3 regions of the Erwinia psychrophila genome follow, and region 2 is predicted to be linked to each of the others. Evidence: riboswitches for the same ligand, from Rfam matches in the RefSeq annotation. Region 2 holds a riboswitch; each other region holds the start of a gene.

Region 1 (6,773 bases), on a different contig from region 2:
TAACATTGATTCGGGACGGTGATTGAGCACTCGGCAGATTGAGCCGGTGGGATGAGGTTCCTGTCCCCACCCCGGCGAAAAATGGGCACAGAGACAGAAGAGAGCAGAAGAAAAGAGGCGTCAAACGGGGCTAATGCAGATCGTCAGGCTTTTTTGAGCAGCCGGTTCACCTCAGGGGCTGCCGCGGCGGGTTGCTGACCGGCCGTTTCATCCTGTTTTTTTTCTTTCTTCGCACCCGGCGCGCTATTTTCGCCAAGCAGATGGGAGTTACCAATAAATACGCCGCCTTTCTCAATTGAGAATTCACCGGCAAAAACGTCACCCTCTATTCGCCCACGCGACATAATAATCACCATTTGAGCATAACAACTTCCCTTCAGCAGACCATTTACAATAAGCTTTTGCGATTTTACTTTGCCAATAACCTGGCCTTCTTTACCTATTTGCGTCACTTTCTGGCTGGTAACATCGCCTTCAACAATACCGTTTATAGTAATGTTATTTTCAATACTTATCTCACCACGTAATAAGGTGCCCGGAGAAATCGTTGTTTCTTTAAAACCGTTCTCTTCGGCTGGCAACACGGGCGCAACAGGGGATGTCGCCGGGCTGGCTGGCGTCAGCGCCGCTTTGGCTGGCTGAACCTCTTCTTTTTTCTTGAGATTGAACACGCTGGTCATCATCCTTTCATTATGTCGTTTTCGTAATATCAGCAGCAGGAATAAGCTTCCCATACCGCCGAGCGCAATTAACATGGGTATTCTCAGTGAGAGGGCGAATGCAATAAGGCTACCGCCCCAGAATATCCATATTCCCCACAGATAATAATGCGTATTGCTTTCAGGCATTCTGTCCACGCTCAATTTCTGGAAACTCAAATCTGACAGGGTAGAACCCGATATGATAAGTCCCGGTGGGGGATTGCCCTAAATTACCTTTAAACCGCCTGCTGACACAATAAAAACCGGCCGTTTTTTCGACCGGCTAAACATTATTCAGCGTCGGCGCGACAATAGGCAACGGTATCTTCAATCAGTCTGCGCGCTACCGTCCCGGCTGGCGGAAGCTGGGGCAGCGCATCGTAGCGATACCAGCCGGCATCCAGTAACTCTTTCGGGTCAATGTGGATCTCGCCGCTGTCGTAGTCTGCCATAAACGCCATCATCAGCGACTGCGGGAAGGGCCAGGGCTGCGAGGTTACGTAGCGGAGGTTCTTCACTTTGATACCGCTCTCTTCCATCACTTCCCGGGCGACGGTCTGCTCCAGCGTCTCCCCGACTTCCACAAATCCCGCCAGCACCGTATAGATGCCGTTACGGTGTCGGGTATGCTGGGCCAGCAGAATTTGATCGTTACGGCGGATAGCCACAATGATACAGGGCGCGATCTGCGGATAATAACGCTGCCGACAGTGGTTGCACAGACAGGCCCACTCCGTCCGGCTCTGGTGCATCTCATGTCCGCAATAGCCACACCACTTGTGCGAACGGTAAAACTCCGCCAGCTGGATGCCTCGCCCGACAAGCTGGAACAGACCGGCATCCTGATCGATAAGCTGCCTGAGCGAACCCATGTCGTCCGATCGGCTTTCGCGGATCAGCCAGACAGGATCGCCAAGCCACTCACCAATAAGCGATCCTTGCGATCCAACAAGTCCGACCTCACATGCCGTGCCGAACGGTAATTGACCTTTTGGTAACCAAAGTTTATGTTGGTGGCTGACAACCCACCAGCCAGCGTCTACGCTAGAAATCTCACGTTCCATAAATTGCTTTCCTCAGCTTTACAGGGCTTTCTGCATTACTGGATTGGGATCAGATTTTACTTAATATTCACGGAGCCACTCATGCTTAACCAGTTAGAAGACCTGACCGCGCGCGTAGGCGGATGTAGCGACCTTGTGGACTTTTGTCTGCGTGCCCGTAAAGAGTTACTGGTTGCTTATTATCAGCTAGTTGGCATCAAGCCTAACAAGGAATCGCTGACCACGCTTGACGAAAACGCGCTGGATACCTTCTGCCAGAATCTGGTCGATTACCTTTCTACCGGCCATTTTACCGTTTATGAACGTTTTATCGAAGAGCTGGAAGGCAGCCAGCAGTTAGCCAAAGCGGCGCAGATCTACCCTTCCCTGCAGGCAAATACCGCGCAGATTATGCAGGTTTACGATAACAATCTGGAAACGGCTATCGATCACGACAACTGCATTGAGTTCCAGAACGCGCTCTCCGCCGTTGGCGAGGCGCTGGAAGCGCGCTTTACGCTGGAGGATAAATTTATTCAGCTGGCGCTGGAGAAAACGGCAGAGAAACCCGCGGCGGCTAACGATCCGGCGCTGGCGCGTCCCGCCTGATACGTTATCAGATTGTAAACTTCTTGTGGTTTCAAAAAAGCCCCCTTATGCTGAAGGGGCAATAAGGTAACGGCGTTTTATCCGTTGCTCGTTTTGGCCATGACCTTAGTGATGGCTGAAATTCTTCTTGTCGGAGTGCCCTTCGGGGCTGAGACCGTTAATTCGGGATCCGCGGAACCTGATCAGGTTAGTACCTGCGAAGGGAACAAGAGTAAACATTCAGTGACGGTGTGAATCCTCACATCCTGCGCTTACTCCTCCGGACTCCAGGCAAGCAACTTCCCTTTTTTATTCAGGAACGTGCTATGTCTACCCATGTTAAAAAACTGACCCGTCGTGAGCAGCGTGCCGAAGCGCAACAGTTTATCGCTTCCCTGAAGGGCACCGCCTTTCCTAACTCAAAACGTATCTGGCTGACCGGCTCAAGGCCAGATATCCGCGTTCCGATGCGTGAAATTCAGCTCAGCCCGACGAAAACCGGCGGCAGTAAAGAAGTACCTCTCTTTGAAGAGAATGAACCTGTGCCGGTATACGACACCGCCGGGCCCTATGGCGACCCTGAAGCCAGCATCGATCTTCATGCCGGCCTGGAAAGGATGCGTGAAGCGTGGATTGTTGATCGCAATGATACTCACCCCGTTGAGCACCTCAGCTCCGTTTTTACCCAGCAGCGTCTCGCCGATCGGGGGCTTGATCATCTGCGGTTTGATCGGCTGCCGAATCCCCGCCGCGCATTGCAGGGTCGCTGCGTTACGCAGCTTCATTATGCCCGTCAGGGCGTGATCACGCCGGAAATGGAGTTTATCGCGCTGCGTGAAAACATGGGCCGCGAACGGATCCGTAGCGAAGTTTTGCTGCAACAGCATCCCGGCCACAGTTTCGGCGCCAGCCTGCCGGAAAATATCACCGCCGGGTTCGTCCGTGATGAAGTGGCCGCAGGCCGTGCCATCATTCCGGCCAACATTAATCATCCGGAGTCTGAGCCGATGATTATCGGGCGAAACTTCCTGGTGAAAATAAACGCTAATATCGGGAATTCAGCGGTCAGCTCTTCAATTGAAGAAGAGGTCGAGAAGCTGGTCTGGTCTGCCCGTTGGGGAGCCGATACGGTGATGGATCTCTCCACGGGCCGTAATATTCATGAAACCCGTGAATGGATCCTGCGTAACAGCCCGGTTCCTATAGGTACAGTGCCCATTTATCAGGCGCTGGAGAAGGTCAGCGGCGTGGCGGAAAACCTGAGCTGGGAGGTGTTTCGCGATACGCTGCTGGAACAGGCCGAACAGGGCGTGGACTATTTTACCATTCACGCCGGTGTGCTGCTGCGCTATGTCCCGATGACGGCGAAGCGCCTGACCGGCATCGTTTCGCGTGGCGGCTCGATCATGGCGAAGTGGTGTCTTTCGCATCATAAAGAGAGCTTTCTGTATGAGCACTTCCGTGAAATCTGTGAAATCTGCGCCGCCTATGACGTTTCCCTCTCCCTGGGCGATGGCCTGCGCCCGGGATCGATCCAGGATGCCAACGACGAGGCGCAGTTCGCCGAACTGCATACGCTGGGCGAACTGACCAAAATCGCCTGGGAATATGATGTGCAGGTGATGATCGAAGGCCCGGGCCACGTGCCGATGCAGATGATCCGCCGCAATATGACAGAACAGCTGGAGCATTGCCACGAGGCGCCCTTCTATACTCTTGGCCCGCTGACGACGGATATCGCGCCGGGGTACGATCATTTTACCTCCGGGATAGGCGCCGCCATGATCGGCTGGTTCGGCTGCGCCATGCTCTGTTACGTCACGCCAAAAGAGCATCTGGGGCTGCCCAACAAGGAAGATGTAAAGCAGGGGCTGATTACCTACAAGATTGCTGCACATGCCGCAGACCTGGCGAAAGGTCATCCCGGCGCGCAGATCCGCGATAACGCCATGTCGAAAGCCCGTTTCGAATTCCGTTGGGAAGATCAGTTCAACCTGGCGCTCGATCCCCATACGGCGCGAGCCTACCACGATGAGACGCTGCCGCAGGAGTCGGGCAAGGTGGCCCATTTTTGCTCAATGTGCGGGCCTAAATTCTGTTCAATGAAGATTACCCAAGAGGTGCGCGACTATGCCGCCCGCCTGGAGGCGGAAGCGCAGCCGATTGAGGTCGGCATGGCGCAAATGTCCGAAGCCTTCCGCACGCGCGGCGGCGAACTCTATCATCCTGCCGACACGCTGATTCGGGAGGAAAAAGCATGAGCCGCGGCCCTTTTCCCGCAACTGCCGCGCGGCTTGGTCTCTACCCGGTGGTGGAGAGTGTGGCATGGCTTGAACGCCTGTTGGATGCTGGCGTGCGTACGCTGCAACTTCGTATTAAAGATCTTCCGGAAGCGGCGGTAGAGCAGGATATCGCTCACGCGGTCGCGCTGGGCAAACGTTATCAGGCACGCCTGTTTATCAATGATTACTGGCGTTCAGCCATTAAATATCAAGCCTATGGCGTGCATCTGGGTCAGGAGGATCTGGATGTGGCGGATCTGGATGCCCTGCACCGCGCGGGCTTACGTCTCGGCCTCTCCACGCATGACGACGCGGAGCTGGATCGCGCTCTGGCAGAACAACCTTCCTATATCGCGCTGGGGCATCTGTTCCCGACGCAGACCAAAGTCATGCCCTCATCGCCACAGGGACTCAGTGAACTGCAACGCCATCTCTCCCGCCTGAAGGGCATCTCCACCGTAGCGATTGGTGGGATCACTCTGGAGCGAGCGCCGCAGGTGCTGGCTACCGGCGTGGGCAGCATCGCTGTGGTCAGCGCTATCACCCAGGCCGCTGACTGGCGGGCGGCCACAGCCGCCTTGCTGGCGCTGGCCGGGACGGGAGATGACGCTGATGCTAAATGACAGCGATTTCCTGCGCTACAGCCGCCAGCTGCTGCTGGAAGAGTTTGGCCTGGAGGGGCAGCAAAAATTACAGGCGGCCAGCGTACTGATCGTCGGGCTTGGCGGACTGGGTTCTCCTGCGTCGCTTTATCTCGCCGCTGCCGGCGTCGGTAAACTGCTGCTGGCTGACGATGATAAAGTGCATATCAGCAATCTTCAGCGGCAAATCCTCTTTCGTCACAGCGAGACCGGCCAGCCTAAAGCGCTGCTGGCGAAAAAGCATCTACAGGCGCTCAATCCTCAGGTTGAGTTTATCGTTCTTGAGCAGCGCATGGATGAAGCAAGCCTTGGTGAAATTATTCAGCAGGCGGACCTGGTGCTGGACTGCTGCGACAATATGCAGACCCGCCATGCTATCAATACCGCCTGCGTGCAGAGCGGCACGCCACTTATCAGCGCCAGCGCGGTAGGTTTTAGCGGCCAGTTACTGGTGCTCACGCCGCCCTTCAGCCAGGGCTGCTACCGCTGCCTCTGGCCCGACGACGCCGAGCCGCAGCGGAACTGCCGCACGGCGGGCGTACTGGGGCCTGTTGTTGGCGTAATGGGGACGCTTCAGGCGCTGGAAGCCCTTAAGCTGCTTTCCGGTCAGCCTTCTCCCCTTGCGGGTAAGCTCCGCCTGTTCGACGGACGCCAGCAGACCTGGCGCACGCTAAATCTGGCACGCAGCGAGAACTGCCCGGTATGTGGAGGAATACATGAAGATCCTCGTTAATGATGAAGCGATGACGTTCCCTGCCCCGCTGCGGCTGGCAGAACTTCTGGATCATCTTTCGCGCCAGCAACCCGGCACCGCACTCGCCGTCAATCAGTGCATTATTCCCCGTGACCGCTGGTCTTCTTACCATTTGCAGGAGGGCGATGAGCTGGTTATTTTCCAGGCTATCGCCGGAGGTTAATATGCTCAGGATCGCTGACAGAACATTCTCTTCACGCTTGCTGACCGGCACCGGCAAGTTTTCCAGTCCTGCCATCATGCTTGAAGCTCTGCGCGAGTCCGGATCTGAGCTGGTGACGCTGGCCATGAAACGGGTTGATTTGCGCGGCGGTGATGACGGGATCCTGCTGCCGCTACAGGCTTCTGGCGTTCAGCTCCTGCCCAACACTTCCGGGGCCAAGAGCGCTGGAGAAGCGATTTTTGCCGCCCGTCTGGCCCGCGAGGCGCTGGGAACGCACTGGCTGAAGCTGGAGATCCATCCCGATGCGCGCTATCTGCTACCCGATCCGATTGAAACGCTGAAAGCCGCCGGGGCATTAGTGAAAGAGGGCTTTACCGTTCTCCCCTACTGTCATGCTGACCCGGTATTGTGCCGCCGGCTGGAGGAAGTGGGCTGTGCCGCCGTCATGCCGCTTGGGGCGCCGATTGGCAGCAATCAGGGGCTGAAAACCCGGGATCTTCTGGCCATTATCATTGAACAGGCGGGCATTCCGGTCATTGTGGATGCCGGCATCGGCGCGCCAAGTCATGCCAGCGAGGCGCTCGAAATGGGGGCGGACGCG
Region 2 (6,773 bases):
TGAACTTATGGTGGTTATTTGTTCATCATACACTGCTTAAGACATAACCCAAACTTCCATAAGTGGATAAATTTGCTACTGAATAAAGCAGTAGTAAATGGAAATATACTAAATAGCTGTTCCTAATACCGCTACACTTATTGGCTGCCCGTATTTCCCTCCAGGGAATGAGCTTACCGTTTTCATAAAGTGATGAACCTTCTGTAGCAGCAGCCACATTGAGCGACACTGATGGTTTCGGGTTATTGTGTTATGCAGCGCCTGCCACAACCGTTCAACATGGTTGACACATGGTGAGTAAACCGATTGATAAATTACCCGGAAATTCGGATCCTGCTTCAGCCAGTGCAGCGTCTGCTGACTTTTATGGATGATGTAGTTATCCACCATCAGCGTGACAGTTTTTGCCCGACGATATGTGGCTTTAAGGTGTTTCAGCAGGCTGATGAACAGGACTGAACCTCTGCTGCTCCCGCCTGTATAACTGACCCGACCGGTACCGCTGTGCAGAGAATCTGCAAGATAATATTTTTCATGCTGCCCCGGTGTGACAACGCTTTTTTGCTAGCCGCGTAATTGCCAGTCTGCACCGGTTTTTGGGTTGAGATGGATATCCACCTCATCCTCGTAAAATACGGGATGTTCAGCGCTACATCCGGCGAGCACTTTTGCAATAGCGGCCATTTTTCTTCTTTATGTGGGTCGCGAATACGCAACGTAGGGGCAGCCCTTCGCCAGACCAGCAGCGGGAAGCCAGCGACTTACCGTTGAAGCATGTAAGCGACAGCCAGTTATCTCTTTGATTTTAAGGCTAACAGTTTAGTACTCCAGCGAGAGCGCTGATAACCAAAATCGCCGGAAGAATACTTTATAAGTTCACGTACAGTACGCAGATATGCCCGAAGGGCCACGACGGGAATGTCCGGTGGGCAATGATTTCAGACCTTCGACACCCGTAAGCGTAAACCAGTTAATCCAGCGCCCAATGGATGAACGGGCGCAGCAGAGCGTTCTGGCGACATCGCTGACACGGTCACCTCGGTGCAGCATCAGCATGGCGGTCAGCCTGCGGGTATGGTTCTTGTCACGTGTTTGATGGATCGCTTTCTGCATCAGACGTCGTTCGTCGCGGTGAATTGGTGCTATGATCGGCATCGCTCAGTCCGGTTGGTGGTTTGGGATGTTTGGCGATTGATCCACAGTAACACCGGAAGATTAATCGATTATGTAGACTTCCAGATTAAAGCCTCACAAGCCAGCTTCCTGCAATCGCTCACGCTTTCTATGAGAAGTGGTCAAAGCATTACGGGCGGGCGGTATAACAAAGGGGCACTAAGCCTTTTTTTCGTGTGTGGGATGAGGTTTAAAAAGGGGTCATGCGCATTTTCAAGGTGAAGAAGCGATCCCTTGGGAGGGCAGGCTTGCACCAGCAAGCCACTTCCCCTAAGCTGGAAAAAAGTAAGCTAATTTGTACTAAATGACTCGGGGTGCCCTTCTTTGTGAAGGCTGAGAAATACCCGTTGAACCTGAACTGGATAATGCCAGCGGAGGGAAGTCAGATGCCTGACCGCATCGCCTTCTTGATCGCCGGTTGGGAGCTTTACCATGATCCAACCTCACTGCTTTACCACTGACAATGCCGCCGCCTCACTGGCCCTTTTTCATCAAAATCCTTCGCTCGTACACTGCCTGACCAATGACGTTGTGCAAACTTTTACCGCCAATGTGCTGCTGGCGCTCGGCGCCTCGCCTGCCATGGTTATCGAGCCTCAGGAAGCAGAACAGTTTGCCGCGCTGGCCGATGCGGTACTGATTAACGTCGGTACGCTGACGCAGTCACGCAGCGAAGCGATGCTGGCGGCGGTGCTGGCTGCCGTCAAGGCGGACAAACCCTGGACGCTCGACCCCGTCGCGGTAGGCGCGCTGAGCTTTCGCAGCGAGTTTTGCCAGCGGCTGCTGGCGCACCGGCCTGCGGCTATCCGCGGCAACGCCTCTGAAATTCTGGCGCTGGCGCGTCAGGCCGTCTCCGGACGCGGCGTGGACAGCCTGCACGCATCCAGCGCTGCCCTGGAAGCCGCTCACCAGCTGGCGCTCGACTGTGGTGCCATCGTCGCCGTGACCGGCGAGGAGGATTTTATCGCCGATGGTCAGCGCTGCCTGCGGGTGCCGGGCGGATCGCCGCTGATGACGCGCGTTGTCGGCACGGGCTGCGCGCTGTCGGCGGTGGTGGCCGCGTTCACCGCGCTGCCGGGCGATCGGCTCAGTCACGTCGCCAGCGCCTGCCGGGTGATGAGCCTGGCGGGAGAGCGGGCTGCCACGGCGGGCGGACCGGGCAGCTTTGTTGCCGCCTTTCTGGATACGCTCTACAGCCTGAAGGGGGAGACGCTGCAATGAAACGCATTAACGCACTGACCATTGCCGGTACCGATCCCAGCGGCGGCGCGGGCATCCAGGCCGATCTGAAAACCTTCTCCGCCCTTGGTGCTTACGGCACCAGCGTGATTACCGCGCTGGTCGCGCAAAACACCTGCGGCGTACAGTCGCTGTATCGCATTGAGCCTGAGTTCGTCGCGGCGCAGCTGGCCTCGGTGCTGAGCGATGTACGCATCGACAGTGTCAAAATCGGCATGCTGGCGGAGAGCGATATTATCGAGGCGGTGGCGGAAGGACTACAGGCCGCACCGGTGCCCTGGATCGTGCTGGATACGGTGATGCTGGCGAAAAGTGGCGATGCCCTGCTCACGCCCGGCGCGGTGGCGACGCTGCGCCAGCGGCTGCTGCCAAAAGTGTCGCTGATCACCCCGAACCTGCCCGAAGCCGCAGCGTTGCTGGAATGCCCGGTCGCCACCAGTGAGCAGGAGATGCGGCAGCAGGGCAGAGCGCTGCTGGCGTCAGGCTGCCAGGCGGTCCTGATGAAAGGCGGCCATCTCAGCGATACGGAAAGCCCCGACTGGCTGATTACCCGCGACGGTGAACGGCGTTTCTCCGCGCCGCGCGTGCTAACCCGGCACACTCACGGCACCGGCTGTACGCTCTCCGCGGCGCTGGCCGCGCTCCGGCCCCGGCATGAAAGCTGGGAGAACACGCTGCATGAAGCTAAAGGCTGGTTACAGGGCGCGCTTGAACATGCCGGTACGCTGGAGGTGGGTAAGGGCAACGGTCCGGTGCATCATTTCTGGCGCTGGTGGTAGCGGGCGGGCTTTTAGTGGTTTCTCAGTAAAAAGTCGCGTCAGTTGAAGTGAGTAAGGGTGCGCTGAGCGTCAGAGCTGCTGGGGGCCGGGAGCGATCTCATTGCCCGGTAATTTTACCAGTTTGTCATGCGGGAAGCGTATTCCGGGCGCCTTGCAGCACAAACCCGCAGGCCCTGTGCCTGCGGGTTCGCGCTTATCGACACATCAGGTTTGCTCAAACCATTCGCTGTTCTGTTCGGCAATCGGCGTGATCGAAAAGATCATCTCCTGAAGATGGTGACGCAGTGCGCGTTCAGCGCCGGCGACATCCTTCGCCACCAGCGCTTCATAAATCTCATAATGCTGCTCGATAAGAATATCCGGCGGGGAAACTTTACTCAGGGTCAGAAAACGCACCCGATCCATCGCGGCTTTGATGTTTTCAATGGTTTGCCAGGCAAGTTCGCACTGAATGCTCTGGGCGATGATCAGATGGAATTCATCATCCAGCAGCAGAAAGGCGTGACTGTCATGGCGTGCCGCGGCCATTTTCTGTAGCTGGAGATTATGTTCCAGTCGCGCCAGGGAAGCCGCAGAGGCTTCCGTGGCCGCCCGGCGTACCACCGCCACCTCTACCGCCTCGCGGATAAAACGACCGTCGGCGACGCGCTGCGCGGAAATTTTTCGCACAAAGGTGCCGCGCTGGGGAAGCACCTGCACCAGACCCGCCTCGGCCAGCTTGATAAAGGCCTCACGCACCGGCTGGCGCGAAACGTTGAAGCGGGCTGAGACCTCTTTTTCGGAGAGCAGGGAGCCCGGCGGAATGGCGCAGGTCACAATATCCTGGCGTAAAAAGCGATAGATCTGCTGATTAACGGGTTCACTGGCGGTAATGGTGTAAGCAATAGACATTCGGCACGATTCGTTATGGGTAAGGCGTCAGTGAAGCTGGCGCAGGAACATCCAGTCTAATCAGCCTGATGCACCAGCGCCAGCCCTTTCGCCGTGAAACAATCAGTCAGCCGTAACGACCTGCCTGACCGCTTCTTTTGCTCCCAGCTTAAGCAGGAGCTGATAGGCGTGGATCACCTTTTCGCGGAACAGCGTACTGTCCGGCAGATCGTCACCGAATACCGACTTCAGCGAAAGAAGCGCGGTGACGCGCGCTTCGCCTTCCTGGCTTGACGCTACAAGGCGCGCAAGCTCTTCATGCATAGGATCGTTAATCTCAATCGGCTGGCCCTTTTCGTCAACGCCGCCAACATAGCGGATCCAGCCCGCCACGCCCAGCGCCAGCAGATCGAAACGGCTGCCGTTATTCAGGTGCCAGCGAATGCTGTCCAGCCAGCGCTGCGGCAGCTTCTGCGTACCGTCGGTGGCGATCTGATAAGTGCGGTGACGGATAGCCCGGTTCTGGTAGCGGGCGATCAGCGAATCCGCATAGGCGACCAGATCCACATTTTCGGTGCGTAACGTCGGCGCCTGCTCGTCTAACATCAGCTTTCTTGCCGCCTGTAAAAAGGCCGCATCTTCCATGCAGTCACTGATGTGCTCATAGCCGGCCAGGTAGCCGAGATAGGCCAGCAGCGAGTGGCTGCCGTTAAGCATACGCAGCTTCATCTCTTCAAAAGGCAGCACGTCAGCAACCAGCTCGGCGCCCGCTTTCTCCCACTCGGGACGACCGCTGACGAAGTTATCTTCAATCACCCACTGGAAGAACGGCTCGCACTCAACGCCGACCGGATCGGCACAGCCCAGCGTCTCCTTCAGGGCGTTGAACGCCTCTGCGGTCATGGCGGGAACGATGCGGTCTACCATCGTTGAAGGGAAGGTAATGTTGGCGCGGATATAGTCTGCCAGTGCCGGATCGAGACGCTCAGCGAGCTGGGTCACCACGTTGCGGGTGACGTGGCCGTTTTCCGGCATATTGTCGCAGGACATCACGCTGAAAGCCGCTAAACCGGCATCACGGCGGCGGCGGATGGCGGCCAGAATGACGCCCGGCACCGATTGCGGATCCTCAGGGTGCGCCAGATCGTGAACAATAGCGGGATGGTCGGAGATAAGCTGCCCGGTAGCGGGCTGATAGCAGTACCCTTTTTCGGTCACGGTAATGGAAACAATGGCCACATCCGGCTGGCACATGGTGGCGATAATGGTATCGATGCCGTCACCGTTGCGGTAGAGCGCCTGCTTCACCACGCCAACGACGCGGGTGCTCAGGCCGCTGTCGGCCATTTCGGTCACGCTGTAAAGCATATCCTGCTGGCGCAGCGCGTTGATCAACTCACCCTGATTAAAGGTGTTGGTTTCACATTCACAATACCCCCAGTCGCTGTGATGTTCAGCCGCCAGGATATCCGCACAGACGGCCTGGTGGGAGCGGTGAAAAGCCCCGAAGCCAATGTGTACGATGCGCGTATGCAGCCCGGAACGATCGTAACGGGGGATCAGGGTGCCTTCTGGCAAGTGGTCAAGTGTTAACATGGTCAATCCTTAGTGAAGTCGCGGGCGCGCCTCTGCGCGCCCAGATAAACTCAGACAGAAACAGGTTTAGCGGCAGATCCTTTCGGACTCTTAATCACGAACAGCACCAGCAGCGCGCCCAGCGCGGCCACTCCGCCCGCCAGCACAAAGGCGCTGTCGAATTTGCCGGTCTGCTGAACAATCACCCCGGTCACGTAGGGACCAATAATGCCGGAGAGGCTGCCGATCAGATGGATAAAGCCGCTGATGCCGCCTACACGACTTTTATGCACCACATCCTGCACGATCGCCCAGTAAATCGCCCCGGTGATGTAGAGGAAGAAGATGGAGACTGACATCAGGATTACCGCCGGGTAGACGCCCTGCACGGAGCCGGCCAGGGCAACACAGATCGCCGCCGCCAGCAGGGAAACCACCAGCACGATTTTGCGCGAAAGCAGTAAGCGCCCGGTAATATTGAAAATTTTATCTGAGATCCAGCCGCCCAGGGCCAGCCCCACGAAACCGACGATCCAGGGGATCATGGTGGTGAAACTCATCGATTTAATATCAAGGTTATGCGCCTGCACCAGATAGGCAGGGAACCAGCTGAGAAAGAAAAACAGAATGTAGTTGTAGCAGAAGAAGGCGAAAGCGGTAACCAGGATAATCGGCTGACGCAGATAGTGGCCCAGGCCGTAGGAAGACTGAGTTTCTTCTGACTCTTCCATCGCCGCCTGCTCCTCTTTCATCTGCAGGATCAGCGCACGTTCAGCCTCGCTGACGCGGCTGCTTTTCAGCGGGTTATCCGCAGAAAGGAAGAACCAGAACACCATCCAGACGAGGCCGATGGAGCAGATGATCATAAAGGCCGGGCGCCAGCCGAAGGCGAGGGCGAGATAGCCAATAATCGGACCGGCCACCGCGCCGCCAAGCGGCGATCCGGCGCTGAGAAAGCCCATCGCGGTAGCGGCCTGCTTCTTGGGAAACCAGCCGTTAATCGCTTTATTGGCGGAGGCGCAGATTGGGCCTTCGGCCATGCCAAAGAGTACGCGCAGGATCAGCATCGACCAGAAGCCGGTCGCCAGGGCGGTAAAGCCGCAGAACAGCGACCAGAGACCGACCGCCACGCCAAGC
Region 3 (6,773 bases), on a different contig from region 2:
GAAAAAAAGCCTGACGAAAAAAGCCAGCGAACATAATGCCCGCTGGCTGGTGAAGATGCACCATACTCAGATTCAAATAATGCCAGAGCGCCATTCAGAGAATGCCTCCCGCTCTTTCATCGGAGCCATTATCGCCCTAATATAAGGCAGGAAAAACAGACCGCTTTTTACAAAAGGTTCCCCTTTTATGTCCTCTTCCCGCTTACAGCAGCAGTTTATCCGCCTCTGGCAGAGCTGCAACGGTCAGTCAAAGGAAACCACGCTTGGCGAGCTGGCCGTTCAGCTCAGCTGTTCCCGCCGCCATATGCGTAACCTGCTTAACGCCATGCAGGCGGAAGGCTGGCTGGAGTGGCAGGCAGAGGCGGGACGGGGGAAGCGCTCGGCGCTGCGCTTCCTTTATACCGGGCTGGCGCTTCAGCAGCAGCGGGCGGAGGAGCTGCTGGAGCAGGATCGCATCGATCAGCTGGTGCAGCTTGTCGGGGATAAGCATACCGTACGGCAGATGCTGGTCTCTCACCTGGGCCGCAGCTTCCGGCAGGGCAAGCATATTCTTCGCGTGCTCTATTACCGGTCGCTGCTCAATTTACTGCCCGGCACCCCGCTCAGGCGATCGGAAACCCACCTTGCCCGGCAGATTTTCAGCGGTCTGACGCATATAAATGAGGAAAACGGGGAAATCGAGCCCGATATCGCCCACCACTGGCAGCAGGTATCGCCCCTGCACTGGCGTTTTTATCTCCGGCCCGCCATTCATTTCCACCACGGCCGGGAGCTGGAGATGGCGGATGTGATTGGTTCGCTCAACCGACTGAAATCACAGCCGCTTTTTTCACATTTTGATCGCATCGACTCGCCAACCCCGTGGACGCTGGATATTTACCTGCATCAGCCGGATAGCTGGCTACCCTGGCTGCTGGGCAGCATCAGTACTATGATCCTGCCCGACGAATGGCACACCCTGCCCGACTTTGCCCGTCAGCCGATCGGCACCGGCCCGTACGCCGTGGTGCGTAACCAGCAAACGCAGCTGCGTATCGCCGCCTTTGATGATTACTTCGGCTACCGGGCGCTGATTGATGAAGTGAATATCTGGGTGTTGCCGGAAATCAGCGATGAGCTGGTCTATTCGGGCGTAAAGCTGGAAGGTGCCAGCGTGGACGAAAAATCGGAAGAGAGCCGCCTCGAAGAAGGCTGTTACTTTTTGCTGTTCGATCAGCGTTCGCCGCTGGGGCAGAACGAGCAGGTGCGGCGCTGGATCAGCATGATCTTCAATCCTGTCGCGCTGCTGAACCATTCCGGCATCGGCTATCAGCGCTACTGGTTCCCCGCCTACGGCCTGCTGCCCCGCTGGCATCACCGGCGCGATATGGCGGTGACGGAAAAGCCTCCTGAACTGACCTCAATTACGCTGACCTGGTACAACGACCATATTGAACATCAAGCGATCGCTAACGCGCTGGCGCCGCTGCTGGCGGCACACGGTGTCAGCCTGGTAACGCGCCAGGTCGACTATGCCACCTGGCACCGGGGCGACGCGGAAAGCGATATCTGGCTCGGCAGCGCCAACTTCACCCTGCCGCTGGAGTTCTCGCTCTTTTCCCTGCTGTATGAGATCCCGCTGCTGCATCACTGCGTGCCGATTGACTGGCAGCGGGATGCCCAACGCTGGCGCGAACAGAAGCTTTCGCTGGCCGACTGGAGCCGCCAGCTCGTCAATACCTGGAGCCTGCACCCGTTATTCCATCACTGGCTACTCCTTGAAGGCGAGCGCAGTATGCGCGGCGTCAGGATGAACACCCTCGGCTGGTTCGATTTCAAGTCCGCCTGGTTCGCACCGCCTGAATCATGACGCTTTCGCTACCGCCCGGAAATCATTAGAATAGCGCCTTCTCAACGGGGTGCGCGCAGGTGCTTTAAGCCTGCACGCTGAGACAGACCCGTCGAACCTGATCCGGATAATGCCGGCGTAGGGATTTGAGACGCTGTTACCTGCTCAGATCCTTTGCGGCCTCGCTTAACTTAAGGAACGCAAAGTGTTAAAGAAACTTCTTCCCCTGCTGATGCTTACCGCTCTTCCCGTCTTTGCCGCCAAACCAACGCTGGTGGTCTACACCTATGACTCTTTCTCCGCAGACTGGGGCCCAGGCCCGGCGGTTAAAAAAGCGTTTGAAGCCGATTGCCACTGTGAACTCAAATATGTGTCGCTGGAAGATGGTGTTTCGCTGCTGAACCGGCTGCGTATGGAAGGAAAAAACAGCAAAGCGGATGTGGTGCTTGGGCTGGATAACAACCTGCTGGTAGCCGCGGAAAAAACCGGCCTGTTTGCACCAGCTAAGGTGGATACCAGCCAGACCACCGTCCCTGGCGGCTGGCACAACCAGACCTTTGTGCCTTTTGACTACGGCTGGTTTGCCTTCGTCTACGATAAAACCAAACTCAAAAACCCGCCGCAGAGCCTGAAAGAACTGGTAGAGAGCGAGCAGCCGCTGAGGGTGATCTATGAAGATCCCCGCACCAGCACGCCTGGGCTGGGGCTGCTGCTGTGGATGCAGAAAGTCTACGGCGATGATGCGCCTGCGGCCTGGCAGAAGCTGGCGAAGAAAACCGTTACCGTCACCAAAGGGTGGAGCGAAGCCTATGGCCTGTTCCTGAAAGGAGAAGGCGATATGGTGCTGAGCTACACCACCTCCCCCGCCTATCACCTGATTGAAGAGAAAAAAACGCAGTACGCCGCCGCAAACTTCAGTGAAGGTCACTACCTTCAGGTGGAAGTGGCCGGCATGCTGAAATCAAGCGGGCAGCCTGCGCTGGCGCAACAGTTTTTGACCTTTATGCTGGATAACGGCTTTCAGAAAACCATTCCCACCGGCAACTGGATGTATCCGGCGATCAAATCGGATTTACCGGCAGGTTTTGATAAGCTGCCCCTTCCTGCCACCACGCTACAGTTCACCCCTGAGGAAGTGGCCGATAAGCGCAGCCAGTGGATAGCCGCATGGCAACGCGCCGTCAGCCGCTGATCGCAGGCTGGCTGCTGCCCGGCGCGCTGGCGGCGACGCTGCTGGTCGCCGTGGCGCTGCTGGCCTTTACCGCGCTGTGGCGAAACGCCCCCGCCATCGCCTGGCGCGATCTCTGGCAGGATGACTACCTGTGGCACGTACTGCGCTTCTCTTTCTGGCAGGCGTTCCTTTCCGCCGCGCTCTCCGTTCTTCCGGCCATTCCGCTGGCGCGGGCGCTCTACCGCCGCCGGTTCCCGGGCCGGGAAACGCTGCTTCGCCTCTGTGCGATGACGCTGGTGCTGCCGGTGCTGGTGGCGGTGTTTGGCATCCTCAGCGTCTACGGACGTACCGGCTGGCTGGCTCAGCTCAGCGCACTGCTGGGGATTGACTACACTTTCTCGCCTTATGGCCTGCAGGGCATTCTGCTGGCGCACGTTTTCTTCAATCTTCCTCTGGCGGCGCGCTTACTGCTGCAGACGCTTGAGCAGATCCCCGGCGAACAGCGTCAGCTTGCCGCTCAGCTCGGCCTGCGCGGCTGGGATCATTTCCGGATAGTGGAGTGGCCCTGGCTCCGGCGGCAGATCCTGCCTGCTGGCGCGCTCATTTTTATGCTCTGCTTCGCCAGCTTCGCTACCGTGCTGTCACTCGGCGGCGGCCCGCAGGCGACCACCATTGAACTCGCCATTTTCCAGGCGCTGAGCTTCGACTACGATCCCGGCCGGGCCGCCCTGCTGGCGATGGTCCAGATGGTCTGCTGCCTCGGTCTGGTCATGCTCAGCCAGCGGCTCAGCAAAGCTATTCCTTCCGGCGTCGCCAGTATTGGCGGCTGGCGTAACCCGGAAGAGAGCCTGACGGCGAGGATTACGGACGTCCTGCTGATTACGCTGGCCCTGCTGCTGCTGCTGCCGCCGCTGCTGGCGGTCATGGTGGATGGCGTCAATGGCGGGATGATCGCGGTCCTGCAGGAACCGGCGCTCTGGCAGGCTACCCTCACCTCGCTGCGCATTGCGCTTGGTGCCGGCCTGCTGAGCGTGCTGCTGACCATGATGCTGCTCTGGAGCAGCCGCGAGCTTCGCCTGCGCCAGCGGGCTTTGCAGGGCCAGCTGCTGGAGCTGAGCGGAATGCTTATCCTTGCCATGCCGGGCATTGTGCTGGCGACGGGCTTCTTTATGCTGCTCAACGAAACCGTTGGTCTGCCGCAGCAGGCTGACGGCATTGTCATCTTCACTAATGCGCTGATGGCGATCCCCTATGCCATGAAGGTGCTGGAAAATCCGCTGCGCGATATCGCTGAACGCTATAACCGCCTCTGCCTGTCGCTGGATATCCGGGGCTGGCAGCGGCTCAGGCTGATTGAGCTGAAAGCGCTGAAGCGCCCGATCGCCCAGGCGCTGGCCTTTGCCAGCGTGTTATCAATCGGCGATTTTGGCGTGGTTGCGCTCTTCGGCAACGAGGATTTCCGCACGCTGCCGTTCTACCTTTATCAGCAAATAGGGTCATACCGCAGCAGCGACGGTGCGGTTACCGCGCTGCTGCTCCTGCTGCTGTGCTTTCTGCTGTTCACCCTGATTGAAAAACTGCCGGGACGCCATGCTGACGCTGACTGATCTGACTTATCTTTATCATACTCTGCCGATGCGGTTTTCGTTCAGCATGCAGCCGGGAGAGCGGGTGGCCATTCTTGGCCCCAGCGGCGCGGGCAAAAGCACCCTGCTCAGCCTGATTGCCGGTTTCCTTCCGGTTGAAGGAGGCAGCCTGCACATTAATCACCAGCCGCACAGCCATACGCCACCGGCTCAGCGTCCGGTCTCGATGCTCTTTCAGGAGAATAATCTTTTTCCCCACCTCACCGTGGCGCAGAATATCGGCCTGGGGCTTCACCCCGGCCTGAAACTGAATCATGCGCAAAAGCAGCAGCTGCAGGACATTGCGAAGCGCGTCGGGATGGAAACCTATCTGCAGCGCCTTCCCGGCCAGCTTTCCGGCGGCCAGCGCCAGCGCGTGGCGCTGGCCCGCTGCCTGGTCCGTCAGCAGCCGGTTCTGCTGCTGGATGAGCCGTTTTCAGCGCTGGATCCGGCGCTGAGAAAAGAGATGCTGCAGCTGGTTGATGAAGTCTGTGCAGAACGCGCTATTACCCTGTTGATGGTGTCGCACAGCGTTGAAGACGCCGCGCGTATAACGCCGCGCAGCATCCTGATAGTGGAGGGAAGCGTGTTCTGGGATGGCAGTACAGCAGCGTTATTCAATGGCGAAGTACCGGAGGCGGAACTGCTTGGGATAGGCCAGCGATAAGCGGCAGGGCCCGGCATAAACTTTGCCAGGCCAGCCAGCGGGATCAGCCGCCGATAAAAACCTGCCACAGCAGCTGGCGGAAAATGGGCATCATGGGATGAAACTGGATAGCCGTAAAGCAGGCAACGGCCAGCAGCATCGCCAGCGGGGCGAGCCAGCGCAGACGCGAGGAGGGCAGCAGCGGCGTCGCCCAGTCGGACTGTTTTTTTGCCCGCAGCCAGCGCCAGCCTAACCAGAAGCCGAGCCAGAGCAGCAGCGTAACCCCCAGCAGCAGCCACTTGAATGCGCCGCTGTTGGTCCCTTCCGGCACGTCGATCGCCACCCCGGCCAGGATCCCCGGCAGCAGGTAAAGCGGCGGCCAGAGTATGCAGCCTGTGATATTCGGGGGGATAAATTTTCTTACCGGCAACTCAAGCATTCCCGCCACCAGCGGGATCAGCGGACGGGTCGGCCCCACAAAGCGGCCAACGATGATGGTAAACATGCTGTGCTGATGCAGCGCATGTTCCGTTTTATCCATCAGGCCTTTGTGCTTTTTGATAAACGACCACCGGTGCAGCGGCCCTTTGAACTGCCAGCCAATCAGATAGGAAGCCCAGTCGCCCAGCAGGCAGCCCAGGGTGCCGACGGCCCAGGCGGGATAGAGGCCAATCTGCCCGCTGCCGATCAGGGCACCGAAAGAGGCCATCAGTACGGTTCCAGGCAGCAGCAGCCCGACCAGCGCCAGCGATTCTAAAAAGGTAATCAGCCCAACAGCCAGTAGCGACCAGGCAAGTGATTGCGTAATAAGATGTTGTAGCCAGGCTTCCATATCACTCACGTTCCACGTTACAGGAGGTCGGATTGTCCTGAGCCTCCCCGAATCCGTCAAGGCTTGTTTTGTATGGGAATGCTGACGAAGCGGCTGCCCGACGCGCCCGGTCAATAACCCTGTATAAATAAACATGCTATGATTGGGCATTATTAAGCCGATAAGGGTTTCAGGTGAACGACGCACGCGCAGGTTTTCTGCTTAGCCGCCACTGGCGGGATACGCCCGCAGGTACGGAAGTTGTGCTGTGGCTAGCGACGGATGAAGGGCCGCAGCGGGTGGTGCTTGCCCCCCAGGAGTCGGTCGCTTTTATTCCGCTTGAGCAGCGCGCGCAGGCCGAATCGCTGCTCCGCCAGGAGCGGCACTACCGGCTGGCCGGGCTGAACCTGAAGGATTTTCGTCAGCGCCCCGTCTTTGGCCTCTACTGCACCCAGTATCGCCAGCTGCAAAAGCTGGAGAAGCTGCTGCGGGAAAATGGCGTCATGGTCTTTGAGGCGGATATCCGCCCGCCCGAACGCTATCTGATGGAGCGCTTTATCACCGCGCCCGTCTGGTTCAGCGGTCAGCCTGCCGGTCACAGCCTGATCAATGCGCGCCTGAAGCCGCATCCTCACTACCGGCCGCCGCTAAAGTGGGTCTCGCTGGATATTGAAACCACCCGCCACGGCGAG

Evidence for each region. Region 2 has a riboswitch for thiamine pyrophosphate ahead of thiM (hydroxyethylthiazole kinase). Riboswitches for the same ligand answer to the same signal wherever they lie in the genome.
Region 1: another riboswitch for thiamine pyrophosphate. It lies ahead of thiC (phosphomethylpyrimidine synthase ThiC); the one in region 2 lies ahead of thiM (hydroxyethylthiazole kinase).
Region 3: another riboswitch for thiamine pyrophosphate. It lies ahead of thiB (thiamine ABC transporter substrate binding subunit); the one in region 2 lies ahead of thiM (hydroxyethylthiazole kinase).

What each region holds. Positions count from the first base shown of each region.
Region 1 is NZ_JBCHVB010000012.1:7,156-13,928, forward strand. Features, by position in the region: gene AAH446_RS19340 (bactofilin family protein) at 144-848, opposite strand; gene nudC (NAD(+) diphosphatase) at 992-1,765, opposite strand; gene rsd (sigma D regulator) at 1,847-2,353, shown strand; TPP riboswitch at 2,475-2,575, shown strand; gene thiC (phosphomethylpyrimidine synthase ThiC) at 2,659-4,593, shown strand; gene thiE (thiamine phosphate synthase) at 4,590-5,237, shown strand; gene AAH446_RS19365 (HesA/MoeB/ThiF family protein) at 5,227-5,988, shown strand; gene thiS (sulfur carrier protein ThiS) at 5,972-6,172, shown strand; gene AAH446_RS19375 (thiazole synthase) at 6,174-6,773, shown strand, end outside.
Region 2 is NZ_JBCHVB010000003.1:245,831-252,603, forward strand. Features, by position in the region: partial or broken gene AAH446_RS10005 (IS630 family transposase) at 109-1,155, opposite strand; TPP riboswitch at 1,474-1,570, shown strand; gene thiM (hydroxyethylthiazole kinase) at 1,606-2,394, shown strand; gene thiD (bifunctional hydroxymethylpyrimidine kinase/phosphomethylpyrimidine kinase) at 2,391-3,191, shown strand; gene AAH446_RS10020 (GntR family transcriptional regulator) at 3,396-4,082, opposite strand; gene AAH446_RS10025 (mannitol dehydrogenase family protein) at 4,185-5,657, opposite strand; gene AAH446_RS10030 (MFS transporter) at 5,708-6,773, opposite strand, start outside.
Region 3 is NZ_JBCHVB010000002.1:277,200-283,972, reverse strand. Features, by position in the region: gene sgrR (HTH-type transcriptional regulator SgrR) at 188-1,849, shown strand; TPP riboswitch at 1,885-1,991, shown strand; gene thiB (thiamine ABC transporter substrate binding subunit) at 2,034-3,020, shown strand; gene thiP (thiamine/thiamine pyrophosphate ABC transporter permease ThiP) at 2,996-4,606, shown strand; gene thiQ (thiamine ABC transporter ATP-binding protein ThiQ) at 4,590-5,291, shown strand; gene AAH446_RS07335 (DedA family protein) at 5,335-6,102, opposite strand; gene polB (DNA polymerase II) at 6,276-6,773, shown strand, end outside.